2 regions of the Rhizobium lentis genome follow, and region 1 is predicted to be linked to the other one. Evidence: predicted binding sites of a transcription regulator. Region 1 holds the regulator's gene; the other holds the start of a gene.
The links. Region 1 encodes LexA, which represses DNA repair genes until DNA is damaged. Its sites were predicted from a motif close to TGTTCNNNNTGTGTTCNG; they were not measured.
Positions count from the first base shown of each region.

Region 1 (7,970 bases):
GGATCGTCCTTGATGCCGAGTTCGCCGAGCACTTCATGCGTCGTCTTCTGCATGATCTTGGCGCGCGGATCGTAATTCTTGTAGACGCGATGACCGAAGCCCATCAGGCGGAACGGATCGTTCTTGTCCTTGGCGCGGGCGATATATTCCGGAATGTGGTCGACCGTGCCGATCTCGTTCAGCATGTTGAGCGCTGCTTCGTTGGCGCCGCCATGCGCGGGGCCCCAGAGGCAGGCAATGCCGGCGGCGATGCAGGCGAAGGGGTTGGCGCCCGACGAACCGGCGAGACGGACCGTAGAGGTCGAGGCGTTCTGCTCATGATCGGCGTGCAGGATGAAGATGCGGTCCATCGCGCGTGCAAGCACCGGATTGACCACGTATTCCTCGCAGGGAACGGCAAAGCACATGCGCAGGAAGTTCGACGCATAGTCCAGATCGTTCTTCGGGTAAACGAAGGGCTGTCCGATATGGTACTTGTAAGCCATGGCGGCAAGCGTCGGCATCTTGGCGATCATGCGCAGGCTTGCGACCATGCGCTGGTGCGGATCGGTGATGTCGGTCGAGTCGTGATAGAAGGCCGACAGCGCGCCGACGCAGCCGCACATGACGGCCATTGGATGCGCATCGCGGCGGAAGCCGGTGAAGAAGCGGGTCATCTGCTCGTGCACCATGGTGTGGTGCGTGACGCGATAGTCGAAATCCTTCTTCTGCGCAGCGGTTGGCAGTTCGCCGTAGAGTAGGAGATAGCAGACCTCGAGAAAGTCGCCATGCTCGGCGAGCTGCTCAATCGGATAGCCGCGGTGCAGCAGAACACCTTCGTCGCCGTCGATATAGGTGATTTTCGATTCACAGGATGCGGTCGAGGTGAAGCCCGGATCGTAGGTGAAGGAAGCGGTGTTCTTGTAGAGGGCACCAATATCAATGACGCTCGGGCCGATGGTGCCGCTTTTAACGGCAAGGTCGACTGATTTATCACCGATTTTTATTGTAGCGCTTTGATCCGTCATGCTGTCCTCCGAAATGTCGGTGGCGCCACAAAAGCGCCATAGGGGTTAAGCGTCCTCACCGATAGCTATATGATCGTGACGCTAATGCCAAGTTACCGTGACGGCATTTTGTGCATTGCGGCATCACCTTTTAGGCACTGCAGCGATGAGCCGCACGCATAGCGGAAGCCGATGATTCGACTGACCTTTTGCCGCTAACGATTTTCCCTCATATTTCAATCGATTATTCTTGCCGGATTTGCTCCGGAGTTGCATTGTTGCTGAGCGGGGTTGGGGCGGTGCATGCAGGAAATGACGACAGTCGAATTGCGGCCGCAAGTGGGCGTCGACCTTGCCGGTCCCGCGTCTCTTCCTGCGCCTGCCGCGGGAACGCGGCCGACAACGACGCAGTCCATGATGCCATTGCGCCGACGGCTGATGGCCGCCATCGCAAAATCGTTTCGTGCCGGCGGCCGGATGCTGAGCGAGGAGGCGGACTACGACCGCCTGCTCTTGTTCTCGCCGGTTTTTCTCGGCGCCGGCGCGGCCTTCTGGTTTCTCGCACCAACCGATATTCCATTCCTTCCCTCACTGCTCGGCCTGATGGTGTTGACGGTCGCGGTTCTCGTCGCCGGCCGCGGCCGGCCGGTTTTGCGGGCGACGTTTCTGGCGCTTGCCCTTGTGGTCTGCGGCATGCTCTGCGCGCAGTTCGAGAGGTGGCGGGCTTCGACTGTCATCCTCGATTCATCCGTAACGACGACTGTGACCGGCCGCGTCGAGCGGCGCGAAGGCGACGATCGCGGTCGGTGGCGCTATATTCTTGCCGTCACCGGCACCGAGGAGCCGGCGGTCAAGCGGCCGCCGAAGCGCATAACCGTGATCGCCCGCGGCGCCGATGCGCCATTCGAAATCGGGGACATAATCACCGGCAGGGCACGGCTGACGCCGCCGGCGGGTCCGGCGCTGCCCGAGCTCAACGACTTTTCCTTCGGTGCCTATTTCGACGGCATCGGCGCGAACGGCTTCTTCTACGGGGCCCCGACGAAGGTCGATTCGCAGGCGGAGCCGCAAGAGGCGAGGCGGGCTACCGATGCTCTTCTCGAATGGCTCTATCGGCTGCGCAGCGGCATCGGCGACCGCATACGCTCGATCCTGCCCGGCGACACGGGCGCTTTTGCCGCCGCTCTCGTCACGGACGAGCGTCGCGCCATTTCAAACGAGACGACGGATGCACTGCGCCAATCCGGTCTTGCCCATATCATCGCAATATCAGGTCTCAACATGGCGCTGTCGGCCGGCATCTTCTTCGTCGGCTTCCGGATGCTGCTCAGTCTCTTTCCCGGCATCGCCCAGGCCTATCCGACCAAAAAGTTCGCCGCCGCCGGCGCGCTCATCGCCGTCACGGCCTATTTTCTGATCTCGGGCTTCGCGGTCTCGGCAGAACGCGCCTTCATCATGATGGCCATCATGCTCATTGCCGTCTTCTTCGACCGGCCTTCGATCAGCCTTCGCAATGTCGCTCTTTCCGCGCTTGTTATCATCGCGCTTGCTCCCTCCGAGGTCCTCGGGCCAAGCTTTCAAATGTCCTTTGCCGCGACCTTGGCGCTGGTATCGGGTTATCAGCTATGGAAGGACCGGCGTGTCCGCGAAAACGCCGTCCTGAAAATGCCGGCCCTGCGGCCGGTGGTTGCCGTCGGACGCTTCTTCGGCGGTGTTTTCCTGACCTCGTTGATCGGTGGCTTTTCCACGGCGCTGTTTTCGATCGAGCACTTTCATCGCCTGACGGCCTACGGCCTCCCGGCAAACCTCGCGACGATGCCGATGATCTCCTTCATTGTCATGCCGGCCGGGTTGTTCGCGATGCTGCTTATGCCTTTCGGCCTGGATGCACTGCCTTGGAAAGTGGTCGGATTCGGCCTCGATCTGGTGATCGCGGTGGCAAGGACGATATCCGGCTGGGGCGGGGATATCGGCATCGGTCGCTTGCCCGGCTGGTATTTCGCCGTGGCCGTGGCGGGCTTCCTGCTGATGACGCTCATGCGGACGCGGCTGCGCCATGTCGGCACCGCCATCATGGCAGTCTCGACGCTCGCTTTCCTGGTTCTGCCGGCTCGCCGGCCGCCGGATCTGGTGATTTCCGAGGATGGCGGTCTGGTCGCGATCGTCAAGGCGTCGGCAATGGCTTCCAATCGTGAAAGGCCGCCGGATTTCATCTTCGACCAGTGGCAAAGGGCACTGGTTCTGCCCACTCATGACCCGCCGAAAATGCTGGATGGCCCTGCTGTTCCCGAGGGAGACGATCGCCGCCTCAGGCTTTCGGCCGGTCAGCAGAACGAAGCGAGGCTCGCAATGCGGACTGCCGCAGCGGGGGGTACCGCGGAGCGTTTTTCCTGCGTCAAGAAAGCCTGGTGCGTAGCGAAGCTCGCCAACGGTCATGTCGTGACCGTCATCGAGAACGCCGCCTATCTCGGACCGGCCTGCGATGCCGGCGATATTGTCATCACGCCGGTGCGCCTGCGCTCGGCCAGCTGCCGCTCGGGCGCGACGCTGTTTACCGGCGAGACGCTGCGCCGGACCGGTTCGGTCGAACTGCGCATCACCGCCGGCGGCCCGGAGGTGGCGACCGCCTTCAATGCCCTATCGCGGCCATGGATGCGCCATCGCGCCTATGATTGGCGCAACGACAGTTTTACGGATTCTGGTCTGTCCGGTATCAGTGATAGCGGCGGATGAGGCCGATGAGCTTGCCCTGCACCTTGACGCGGTCGGGCCCGAAGATGCGGGTCTCGTAGGCGGGGTTGGCGGCCTCCAGCGCGATCGAGGCGCCCTTGCGGCGGAAACGCTTCAGCGTTGCTTCCTCGTCGTCGACAAGGGCAACGACGATATCGCCGGGACTTGCCGTGCTGCCGTTGCGAATGATCACGGTATCGCCGTCGAAGATGCCGGCCTCGATCATCGAGTCGCCCTTGACTTCAAGCGCATAGTGCTCACCGGAGCCGAGCATATCGGCGGGAACGACGATGTCGTGCGTGTTGTTCTGGATCGCCGAGATCGGAACGCCGGCAGCGATTCGTCCCATGACCGGTACGGAAACAGAGTTGCCGTTGTCGGCAACCGGTTTAGCGGCAGCGGGCGCTGCGGTCGGCTGGGGCTTGCCGAGGCTGCCCTCGATGACGCTCGGCGAAAAACCGCGGCGCGGCTGAAGACTGGGACTATAGGCCTCCGGAAGCTTGATCACTTCAAGCGCCCGGGCGCGGTTCGGTAGGCGGCGAATGAAGCCACGTTCCTCGAGCGCCGTGATCAGGCGGTGAATGCCGGATTTCGAGGCGAGATCAAGAGCATCCTTCATTTCGTCGAAGGAGGGAGGAACGCCGGATTCCTTCATGCGCTCATGAATGAAAAGGAGAAGCTCCTGTTGTTTGCGCGTGAGCATCGACGTCAGACCCCGTGATTGAAACAAATCCAGAACAGACCCTATATGTTCCATATGTGTTCCGCAAGTAGCTAAATTTCCGTAAAACTTCACGCCAACTCGTCGCGATTTTTATTTTCATTCGCCGGATTGGCGCCATGTCTTGCATTCAGGGAGGTGCTGTCGCACATCTCCTGTCGTTTCTGGGAGAGGAACCGATGAACGAGCATCTCGCCAAGCCGCACCCGCTGGATCACGTCGTTCTGCCCGTCGTCAATATCGATCTGGCGCGCGAGAGGCTCGGCAAGCTTGGCTTCACCGTAGCCGCCGATGCGCGCCATCCCTTTGGAACGGAAAACGCCTGCGTCTTCCTTGCCGACAAAACTTATCTGGAGCCGCTCGGCGTCGCGAGTATCGAGGAGAGCGACGCATCGGCGCTGAAAGGCAATGTCTTCACCGCCCGCAACCAAGCCTTTCGCTTTCGTTGCGGCGAGGAGGGGCTTTCGGCAATCGTTTTCGCCACCGAAGATGCTGCCCGCGATCATAGGAAATTCGCCAGTAGGGGATCGAGCGCCGGCGAGATGCTGGAGTTCAGCCGGCCGATGAAGATGCCGGATGGTTCCGAGAGCGTCGGCAGCTTCAGATTGGCCTTTGCGAGCGATCTGCGTGCGCCTGATTTCTTCCTCTTCACCTGTCAGCGCATCAACCCGCTCCCGGCCGACCGTGGTGCGCTGGAGAAACATGCCAATGGCGTCACCGGCATTGCCGAGGTGGCGCTTTGCGCGCCGGAACCGGCCGCATTCGGCGCCTTCGTCAGCCTCGCCGCGGCGCAATCGGCAATCGAGAAAACAGGCTTCGGCGTCAAGATCGCAGCATCGAATGCGAGAATCAGCCTGATGACGCCGGAAGGGTTGGAGGCCTATTTCGAGATAGCCGTCTCGGCCGCCGAGCGCGGCCTGCGCGGCCGGGCAATCCTCTTCAATGTCGCCGATCTTGCCGTGACAGAAGCGCATTTGGCTGCTAACGGGGTGACGTATACGCGCAAGAACAATCGCATTCTGGTGAAGCCCGCGCCCGGCCAGGGCACGCTCTTCGCCTTCGAGGAACCACGATGAGCTCCAATACGAATTCCGAAGTCAAGATCGGCGAAGGCGACGGCCAGGTCATCTTTTCCAATACCACCCGTCTGTCGCTGATCGCCGGGCCTTGCCAGATGGAGAGCCGGGATCACGCCTTCATGGTCGCCGGTACGCTGAAAGAGCTTTGCGCTAAGCTCGGCATCGGCCTCGTCTACAAGAGTTCCTTCGACAAGGCGAACCGCACCTCGCTCTCGGCCGAACGCGGAATCGGCCTTGAAAAGGGCATGGAGATCTTCGCCGACCTGAAGAAGGAATTCGGCCTTCCTGTCCTGACCGACGTCCACACGGCTGAGCAGTGCGCCGAGGTGGCAAAAGTGGTCGATGTCCTGCAGATCCCTGCCTTCCTTTGCCGCCAGACCGACCTTCTCATCGCCGCCGCCAGGACCGGGCGCGTCGTCAATGTCAAGAAGGGACAGTTCCTGGCGCCCTGGGACATGAAGAACGTTTTGAAGAAGCTGAATGCCAGCGGCAATCCGAATGTACTGCTGTGCGAGCGCGGCGCCTCCTTCGGCTACAATACGCTGGTCTCCGACATGCGCTCGCTGCCGATCATGGCGGCGATGGGCGCGCCTGTCATCTTCGATGCCACCCATTCCGTCGCCCAGCCGGGCGGGCAGGGCGACTCCTCCGGTGGCCAGCGCGAATTTGTCGAGACGCTGGCGCGCGCGGCGGTGGCGACGGGAATTGCCGGCGTCTTCCTCGAAACCCATCAGGACCCCGACAACGCACCGTCCGATGGCCCGAACATGGTCTATCTCAAGGACATGCCGCGATTGCTTGAGAAATTGCTTGCCTTCGACGCAATCGCCAAGGCTTGACGTTCAACAGGCTGACATGATCGTGGTTTAGGCCACGATGGAGCGCCCGTTCCAAGGCTGGAAATTGCCGCATTGTAATTTGCACGCCTTCGATTATGACAGGCTTCGAACGACTTATCACCCACTGAGCAGGAAGAACCCATGACTGCAATCACCGATATCATCGCCCGCGAGATTCTCGATAGCCGTGGCAACCCCACCGTCGAAGTCGACGTCTATCTCGAAGACGGCAGCATGGGCCGCGCGGCCGTTCCCTCGGGCGCCTCGACCGGCGCGCATGAGGCGGTCGAACTGCGCGACGGCGGCAAGCGCTATCTCGGCAAGGGCGTCGAAAAGGCGGTCGAGGCCGCCAACACTGAAATCTTCGACGCGATCGGCGGTATCGATGCCGAAAACCAGATCCAGATCGACAACATCATGATCGAACTCGACGGCACGCCGAACAAGTCGCGCCTCGGCGCCAACGCCATTCTCGGCGTTTCGCTCGCCGTCGCCAAGGCTGCCGCCCAGGCCTCCGGCCTGCCGCTCTACCGTTATGTCGGCGGTGCTTCCGCGAGCCTCCTGCCGGTACCGATGATGAACATCATCAACGGCGGCGCTCATGCTGACAATCCGATAGATTTCCAGGAATTCATGATCCTGCCGGTTGGCGCTGATACGATCGCCGAAGCCGTGCGCATGGGTTCGGAAGTCTTCCACACGCTCCGCAAGGAACTTGCGGCCCAGGGCCATAACACCAATGTCGGCGACGAAGGTGGTTTTGCGCCGGGCCTGAAGAGCGCTTCGGAAGCCCTCGACTTTATCGTCAAATCGGTCGAGAAAGCCGGCTACAAGCCGGGCGAGGACATCTACCTCGGCCTCGACTGCGCCTCGACGGAATTCTTCAAGGACGGCAAATACGTTCTCGAAGGTGAAGGCCGCACGCTCGAATCGGGCGCCATGGCCGAATATCTGGCCGAACTCACCGCCAAGTATCCGATCATCTCGATCGAGGACGGCATGGCCGAAGACGACTGGGACGGCTGGAAGACGCTGACCGATCTGATCGGCAAGACGACCCAGCTGGTCGGCGATGATCTCTTCGTCACCAACTCCGCCCGTCTTCGCGACGGCATCCGCATGGGCGTTGCCAACTCGATCCTCGTCAAGGTCAACCAGATCGGCTCGCTGACGGAAACGCTCGACGCCGTGAACACGGCGCACAAGGCTGCCTACACGGCAGTCATGTCGCACCGCTCCGGTGAAACGGAAGATTCGACGATCGCCGATCTCGCGGTCGCCACTAACTGCGGCCAGATCAAGACCGGCTCGCTCTCGCGTTCCGACCGTCTTGCCAAGTACAATCAGCTGATCCGCATCGAAGAAGGCCTCGGCCCCCAGGCCCAGTATGCCGGCCGCTCGATCATCAAAGGCTGATCGGTCTGATCTTGAGTGAATTGACCCGCGCCTTGCCGGCGCGGGTTTTTTGTTGCTTCATTTTACGGTCAACGAACGGTTAATCTCTGCGCGCTAGATTGGACGAATTGGTAATGCGTTCAAGAGCATGCGTGTATGTGGACAAAGCATCATAAGAAGAGAAAGCTCGGCCGCTTCGTCATTCCGGCTATGACGGTCG
Region 1 covers NZ_CP071454.1:3,910,691-3,918,660, forward strand. The annotation lists gene gltA (citrate synthase) at 1-1,007, opposite strand, end outside; gene J0663_RS19035 (ComEC/Rec2 family competence protein) at 1,290-3,719, shown strand; gene lexA (transcriptional repressor LexA) at 3,700-4,419, opposite strand; gene J0663_RS19045 (VOC family protein) at 4,617-5,513, shown strand; gene kdsA (3-deoxy-8-phosphooctulonate synthase) at 5,510-6,355, shown strand; gene eno (phosphopyruvate hydratase) at 6,497-7,771, shown strand; gene J0663_RS19060 (FtsB family cell division protein) at 7,907-7,970, shown strand, end outside.

Region 2 (7,970 bases), 1.7 Mb from region 1:
CCTTGCTTCATCTGATCCCGGCGACAGAAGGAAAAAGAAATGGCATTGGCAGATTTGCTCCATCAGGATGCGATCATTCCCGCCCTCAGAGTAAATTCCAAGAAACAGTTGCTTCAGGAATTGGCGGCAAGAGCCGCGAGGATCACCGGCCTCTCCGAACGGGAGATCTTCGACGTCATCTTGCAACGCGAACGCCTGGGCTCGACCGGCGTCGGCAACGGTATCGCCATTCCCCACGGCAAGCTGGTGAACATTCATTCGATCGTCGGCATCTTCGCCCGTCTGGAGCAGCCGGTCGATTTCGAAGCGCTGGACGACCAGCCGGTCGACCTCGTCTTCCTGCTGCTGGCGCCGGAGGGCGCGGGCGCCGATCATCTCAAAGCCCTGTCGCGCATCGCCCGCGTCCTGCGCGATCATGACCTGGTTGCAAAACTGCGGGCCACCGATTCCGCCTCGGCGATCTACGCCTTCCTCAACGAGGAGCAGACGTCGAACGCTGCCTGAGCCGCATCCATAGCAGAACGAAATAAGGCGCCTGATTTCTCAGGCGCCTCTTTCATTTATCACGGACGGAATGGTCAGAACTCTTCCCAGTTGTCCTGAGCCGCGGCGGCTGAGCCTTGCGATACGGTTGCGGCGCGGCGTATCGCCGGGGCGGCAGCGTGGCGGACGGCAGGAGCGGGTGCGAAATGCGAGGGGGCCGCGGCCGGGGCACGCATCTGCCTCGCCATGGAAGCGAGCGCTGTCGCGTTATTAGAGCCGGAGACTCGGAAGCGTGTGGCAAGCGCCTTCAGCGTCTGTGCCTCGTCGTTGAGGGCGACGCTTGCGGCGGTCGCTTCCTCCACCATCGCCGCATTCTGCTGCGTCACCTGGTCCATCTGGTTCATGGCCTGGTTGATTTCCTTGAGCCCGACCGCCTGTTCGCTGGCCGATGCCGAAATCTGTCGGATGAGGCTGTTGATGCCCATAACTTGTTCGGCGATTTTGTGCAGCGTGCCGCCGGCGCGCCCGACGAGATCGACGCCTTCCTTGACCTGGACGGCTGACGTGTTGATCAGCGTCTTGATCTCCTTGGCGGCATTGGCCGAACGCTGAGCGAGTTCACGCACTTCCTGGGCGACGACGGCGAAACCCTTGCCGGCTTCCCCGGCGCGTGCGGCTTCGACGCCGGCGTTCAACGCCAGGAGGTTCGTCTGGAAGGCGATTTCGTCGATAACGCCGATGATCCGCGAAACCTCGGTCGAAGACTGCTCGATCCCCTGCATGGAGGCGATGGCCTTCTGCACGACTTCGCCCGATTTCTCAGCATCCTGGCAGGCGAGATTGACGTTGTCGGCGGCCGTGCGTGCATTCTCGGCGCTGGAATCGACCTGGGCGGTGAGCTCATTGAGCGCGGCCGCCGTCTCTTCCAGGCTTGCCGCCTGCTGCTCGGTGCGTTTGGCGAGGTCGGAAGCGCTGTTGCTGATCTCGCCGGTGCCGGCGCCGATATTGATCACACTGAGGTTCATTGTGTGGATGGTCTCTTCGAGGCTTGCAAGTGCGGCGTTGAAGTCCTGCTTCAGCTTGCCGTACTCGCCGGGGAACTCTTCGGTGATGCGGTAACCCAGATTGCCCTGCGACAATTCCGAGAGTCCGGCGCCGACGATCGAGACGATGTGACGCTGCAGCGACACCGATTGCTGCCGTTCCGATTCCGAGCGGCTGCGTTCGGTCTCGGCGACCTGCCGCTGGTGAGTGGCCTCGTCTTCGAGGCGCTGGCTGTCGGCGAGCTTGAAGCGGAAGCCTTCGAGCGCCTTTGCGACCGAACCGACTTCATCGGTACGGTCCTGGGCCGCGATGGGTTCTGCATATTCGCCATCGCTGAGCGCCTTGACGCTGGCGACAAGACTGCCGAGAGGCCGCTGCACGAACGAGCGGACGGCGAAATAGAGGGCCAGCATCACCGCGCCGAGCACGATCAGACCGGTGACGATCATCATGTAGGTTTGGGCCTGCACCGGCGCGTTGATCACTGCATGCGGGACGTCGACGAGCACGACCCAGGTGGCGTTGACCCCGGGGACTTCGAATGGATAGACGACGCGGTCGAAGGGGTCGAGGCCGTCATAGCTGAGGTTCTTGACGAGGCCGGGCTGCTTGGTCGACAGCGCCGCCTTGACGACGTCGGCGCCCTCGCCGTCATATTGCTTGGTCATCAGCTCGGGTACCGGCGCGACGATCCAATTGCCTGCCTGCGACAGCAGCGTCACACGGCCGGAGCCGAAGGGGTGCAGCGCCTGCAGCTTATCGGTCAGCGACTTCAGCGAGATGTCGACGCCGCCGACGCCGATCATCTTGCCGCCCGACATGACGGGATAGGCGATGGAGGTCAGCAGCGTTGGTACGTCGGTTCCCTCGGCCATGTAGGGCGTGGTGATCGCGCCCTTGCCGCTGTCGGCAGCAAGCTTCCACCACTCAGCGGTATAATCATTGTCGAAGGTCGAATACTGGACGCCGCCATCCTTGGTTTTCGACCAATAGGGCGTGAAGGCGCCGTTCTTGTTGGTGCCCTCGTCATTGTTGTTGGCGATCTCGGTCGTCTTTCCATCCAGGGCGCCAAGCTGCTCGCAGAACCAGCTGCCAAAGGCGAAGGCATTCTGTTCCAGATTGGCTTTCAGCACGTTGATCATGCCCTTTCGATCGAGCGACTTGCCATCGTGGGCTCGGCCGATGACACCTGACATGCTGCGTGCAGCGCTGGCGAGTTCGCCGACATTGGCGGCGATCTCATTGGCGATCGACTTTGCCTCGATATTGGCTTGATCCATCGTCAGCGTCTGAACGCGAGCCCGGGTCTGCCCTATGAGGAAAAAGTTCGAAGCGATGAGAACAAGTGCGATGGCGATGCCGGTGATGGCGATAAGTTTCGCCGCAAGCGATTTCATGCGAAAAATGAACATGGGTTCCTCAGGCAAGGATGCGCCGAACGGGCATTCTTCGGCGCAGGGGCGAAGGCATGGCTCCGTCATGAAGCAGCCGCATCAGCCGTGGATTCCGCATGCGCGAGGATCCGGCGATCGCTGGGAAGATCGCCGGAGACCTATTAAATTTGAGTGAAACTTAAGTGGTTTATACGAGCAAAACCGCAGGAATCCCCCATTGAATTGAAGGACATCTGGCGACGTTTCGCAGGCAGGCCAGGCTATATTCTGTCTGCGACTTCCCCAGTCAAAGGAATCGACGGTTGCGCTCCTGATTTGAGACATGCAAGTGAACCGGCAACTGCCGCGCGCCGCAGCGCCGCCGGAAAGTCAAGGCCCTCATCGAGGCTGGCGGCGAAATAACCGCAGAAGGTGTCTCCCGCACCGACCGTATCGACGGGGTCGATCGCCAGCCCTTGCGCCCGTGAAATGGCGCCGTCCCGGATGGCTATGACGCCATCGCCGCCGAGCGTCACGATCAGCGTCTGCCCGGTTTCCTGATACAGGCGGACAAGCGCTGCCTCGCGCGCTCCTGCGTCCATGCCGGTCTGTCCGGCAAGCCGCTCGAACTCCGTCTCATTGGCAATGACGATATCGGCCAGCCGGCCGAGACGCGATGCATCGGGGGTCAAGGGGGCGAGGTTGAGGATGCTGGTGATGCCCTTGGTGCGTGCGGCCGATAGCGCGCGTTCGACGGCTGCGACCGGCACCTCAAGCTGCAACATCAGTATGTCGCCTTCGTTCATGCGGCCGATAGCGGTTTCCGCGTCCGCGGGCGCGACCAGGCCGTTGGCGCCCGGCACCACGGCAATCATGTTCTCGCCGTCGCCGCCGACCAGGATAAGCGCCGTTCCTGTGGGACCGTCGACATGCTTGACGAGGGAGAGATCGGTTCCGGCCTCATCAAGCAGGGCAAGAGCATCGGCGGCAAAAGCATCCTTGCCGACGGCACCGGCCATATGCACGTAGCGGCCGGCGCGGCGCGCTGCCAGCGCCTGGTTGGCGCCCTTGCCGCCGGCAGCAGTGGCAAAACCGTTGCCGGCCACCGTCTCACCGGGCTTCGGCAGGCGCTCCGTCGTGGCGATGAGGTCCATGTTGATGGACCCGAAAACTGTAATCATGAGGATGTCCCGTCCTTTGGAGCATCGGGCGATATCATGCTCCAATCCTTTGATAGAATGCGCGCGAGACACTGCCCGAAGCGGTTACTCCTCGTCAACCACCCGAAGCTTGAGAAGGCCGGTACGGCTTTCCACGGATTTGGCCGGAGCCTCGCTGTCGCGGGCGGGCTTGGCGTCGCCGCCTGCCTCGAATTCCAGCGCCTCGATCTTGGCGCCGCGCTTGGTGAGCTTGTCTGCTGACGTCACCACCATGTCGATATCTTTCTGCGCCATGGCGAAATGACCCTGCAGCTTGCGCACCCGCTCGTCGAGCCGGCCGAGATCGTCCATCAGGATCGCCACCTCGCCCTGAATCAGATGCGCCTGCGCCCGCATGCGCTGATCCTTCAGCACGGCCTGGATGACCTGGATCGACAGCATCAGCAGCGACGGCGAGACGATGACGATGCGCGCGCGGTGCGCCTTCTGCACCAGCGCCTCAAAGTTCTCGTGGATCTCGGCGAAGATCGATTCCGATGGTACGAAGAGAAAGGCCGTATCCTGGGTTTCTCCCTGAATCAGATATTTCTCGGAAATATCGCGGATGTGGATCTCCATGTCGCGGCGGAACTGCTGGCCGGCGATCTTGCCGGCCTCGGGGCTGCCGGCATCGCGGATCGCGTTCCAGGCTTCGAGCGGGAACTTCGCATCGATGACAAGCGGCGGCGCACCGTTCGGCATGCGGATCGTGCAGTCCGGCCGCGAGCCGTTCGAGAGCGTCTGCTGGAAGGCATAGGCGCCCATCGGCAGGCCGTCGGCGACAATCGTCTCCATCCTCGACTGGCCGAAGGCGCCGCGCGTCTGTTTGTTGGAAAGAATGGCCTGCAGCCCGACGACGTCCTTGGCGAGCGTCTGGATATTGTTCTGTGCGGCATCGATGACCGCCAGCCGCTCCTGCAGCCGCTGCAGGTTCTCATGCGTCGACTTCGTCTGCTCGGTGATCGTCGAGTTGACGCGCTGCGACATGCCGTCGAGGCGCTGGCTGATCGCTTGGTTGAGTTCGCTCTGCCGCGCGCCGAAAACCTCGGCCATGGCCGCGATGCGGCCCTGCATCTCCGCCTGGACCTTCAAAAGCTCGGCCATGCGCGCCTCGCTTTCGCCAGCTCGCAGGCGCGCCTCCTCCGCCTGCTCGCGGCGATGGCTGGCGCCGCGCAAGAGCAGAATGATCATCAAAAGCACGAGGGCGACGAAAAGGCCGCCGGCAAGCGCCAGCATGGCCGGGCTGATCGAGGCGACGGAAAGGGCGAGCGATTCGGAATGGACGGTCATGCCGCAACCATAACAGAAGATGCGGCAATATATAGATCAAAACGGGAACAGAATCGGCGGTCCCCAATATCTTCTGTGTCGCCCTTTTTCGTCGCCGATGCGGAAAATCGCCGCCGACTTAACCATTGCTCAACCATATTCGCCAAAATCTGTTGCGTAGAATTCCCTCCCGCGCCGTTGCGCCAATCACAGAGATTACCATGACATCCCAGCAGACCGACAATGCTCTCAGGCAGCGCCTCGATTTCATCGAACTGGACGAGGCGGCGCGCCGGTCGATGCGGGATCTCAGCCCGGTCATCTCGGAGCTGATCGGCGCCGCCCTCGATAAATTTTACGCCAAGGTCGCCAGGACCCCCGCGGTCTCGGGCTTCTTCGCCGATAAGAGCCATGTCGCCCATGCCAAGAAGCGCCAGCAGGATCATTGGGCCAATCTCGCCAGCGGCACCTTCGACGAGCGCTATGTCGACGGCGTGACCGCGGTCGGCCGGACGCACGCCAGCATCGGGCTGGAGCCGCGCTGGTATGTCGGCGGCTATGCGCTTGTTCTGTCCGAACTCGTCAAGGGTATCATGGAGAAGCAATGGCCGTCGGTCTTCGCGCGCCAGCAAGGCAGGCAGCTCGCCGAGAAACTGTCGGCAGTCATCAAATCGGGCATGCTCGACATGGATTATTCGATCTCGGTCTATCTCGAGACGCTTGAAGCCAAGCGCCGGGCCGTTGAGGAGCAGCGGGCCCAGGCCGAAGCCGATCAGGCGATGGCGCTGGAAGAGTTGCGCCGCGGTCTCGAAGCGCTGTCGAACGGCGATCTCGAAGCCACTCTGCCGTCCGACCTGCCCGGCAATTTCAAGCAGATGGCCGAGCATTACAACCGTGCCGTCAAGGCCCTTCGCCAGTCCTTCGCGTCCGTGCGCGACACCTCGGGCCAGATCATGAACGGCGCCGACGCCATCTCCAACGCGACCAACGACCTGGCGTTGCGCACCGCCCAGCAGGCAGCGGGCGTCGAGGAGAGTTCGGCCGCCCTGCAGCAGCTTTCCGTCAGCGTCGGCCAGACGGCTGCCAATGCCGAGAAGGCCTCCGACGCGGTGCGCGAGACGCAGCAGAAGGCGAAGAATTCCGGTGAACTCGTCACCAGCGCGGTCTCGGCGATGGCCGGGATCGAGAAATCCTCGACGGAAATTTCCAAGATCATCGGCGTCATCGACGAGATCGCCTTCCAGACCAATCTTCTGGCGCTGAATGCCGGCGTCGAGGCAGCGCGCGCCGGTGATGCCGGCAAGGGTTTTGCCGTCGTCGCCCAGGAAGTCCGCCAACTCGCCCAGCGCACTGCCGAAGCCGCCAAGGAGATCAAGAACCTGATCTCGCAGAGCTCGACCCAGGTCAATGAGGGTGTCGGCATCGTCTCCAGCACCGGCGAGGCGCTGAGCGACATGATCAGCCGCATCGACATCATCAACCGCTTCGTCGCCGATATCGCCGCTGCCGCCCGCGATCAGGCAACCGGGGTCAACGAGGTCAGCGTGGCGATCCGCAGCATGGGCGAAATCACCCAGCAGAATTCGGGCATGGTCGAGCACACCTCGGCCGAAACCCGCCGCCTCAACGGCGAGGTGGAGAAGCTGATCGAACTGCTGCGCCGCTTCCGCGCCCGCCCGGAGGGCCATGCCGTCACCGCCGCCCGCCGGGCCGCGTGAGGCTCTATGGCGAAATTCGGAGCGGGGATGGAAAAAAGCGCCTTCCCCGCCCGCCGGATAATTCCATAGTCGGAAAAGATGGGTTATGGGAACGCCATGACCATCAAGCCACTCATCATTCTTCCCGATCCCCTTCTCCGCCAGCTCTCCAAGCCGATCGAGCGGGTGGACGCCGACCTTCAGCGTCTTGCCGACGACATGCTGGACACCATGTACGACGCGCCGGGCATCGGCCTTGCTGCGATCCAGATCGGCGTGCCGCGCCGCATGCTGGTCATCGATGTGTCGCGCGAGGGCGAGGAGAAGCAGCCGCAGGTCTTCATCAATCCGGAGATCGTCAAATCTTCCAACGAGCGTTCGGTCTATGAGGAGGGCTGCCTGTCGATCCCGGATTATTATGCCGAGGTCGAGCGCCCGGCTGTCGTGTCGGTCAAATATCTCGATCGCGAGGGCAAGGAACAGCTGGTGGAAGCCGACGGCCTGCTCGCCACCTGCCTGCAGCACGAGATCGACCATTTGAACGGCGTGCTCTTCATCGATCATATCTCGCGGCTGAAGCGGGAGATGGTGATCAAGAAGTTCACCAAGGCGGCGAAGACGAAGGCGCTCTGAGGAAGCCTTGAATATGCGCCCGTAAGGCACTATGATATCACCGATATCATAGTGGAGGTGCGGATGGGCGATCTGCTTATTCGAGATGTTCCGGAAGCGATGAAGCGGCAGCTTCAGGAAAGTGCCCAGCGCAATGGCCGCAGCCTTTCAGAAGAGGCGATCGAAATCATCCGCCGTCAGATCGCGGCGGAACGCTCGGGAGCACCCGCGGGGCGGCGCTTGAGATCGCTGATGGGAGAGGAAAGATTGAGCGATGACGAAGTAGAGGCTAT
Region 2 covers NZ_CP071454.1:2,246,839-2,254,808, forward strand. The annotation lists gene ptsN (PTS IIA-like nitrogen regulatory protein PtsN) at 40-504, shown strand; gene J0663_RS10815 (methyl-accepting chemotaxis protein) at 579-2,939, opposite strand; gene J0663_RS10820 (ribokinase) at 3,182-4,081, opposite strand; gene J0663_RS10825 (DNA recombination protein RmuC) at 4,166-5,389, opposite strand; gene J0663_RS10830 (globin-coupled sensor protein) at 5,590-7,086, shown strand; gene def (peptide deformylase) at 7,183-7,698, shown strand; gene J0663_RS10840 (FitA-like ribbon-helix-helix domain-containing protein) at 7,762-7,970, shown strand, end outside.
Region 2: J0663_RS10825 (DNA recombination protein RmuC) is a predicted target of LexA. The motif match lies at 5,422-5,439, and genes of this name have one in related genera.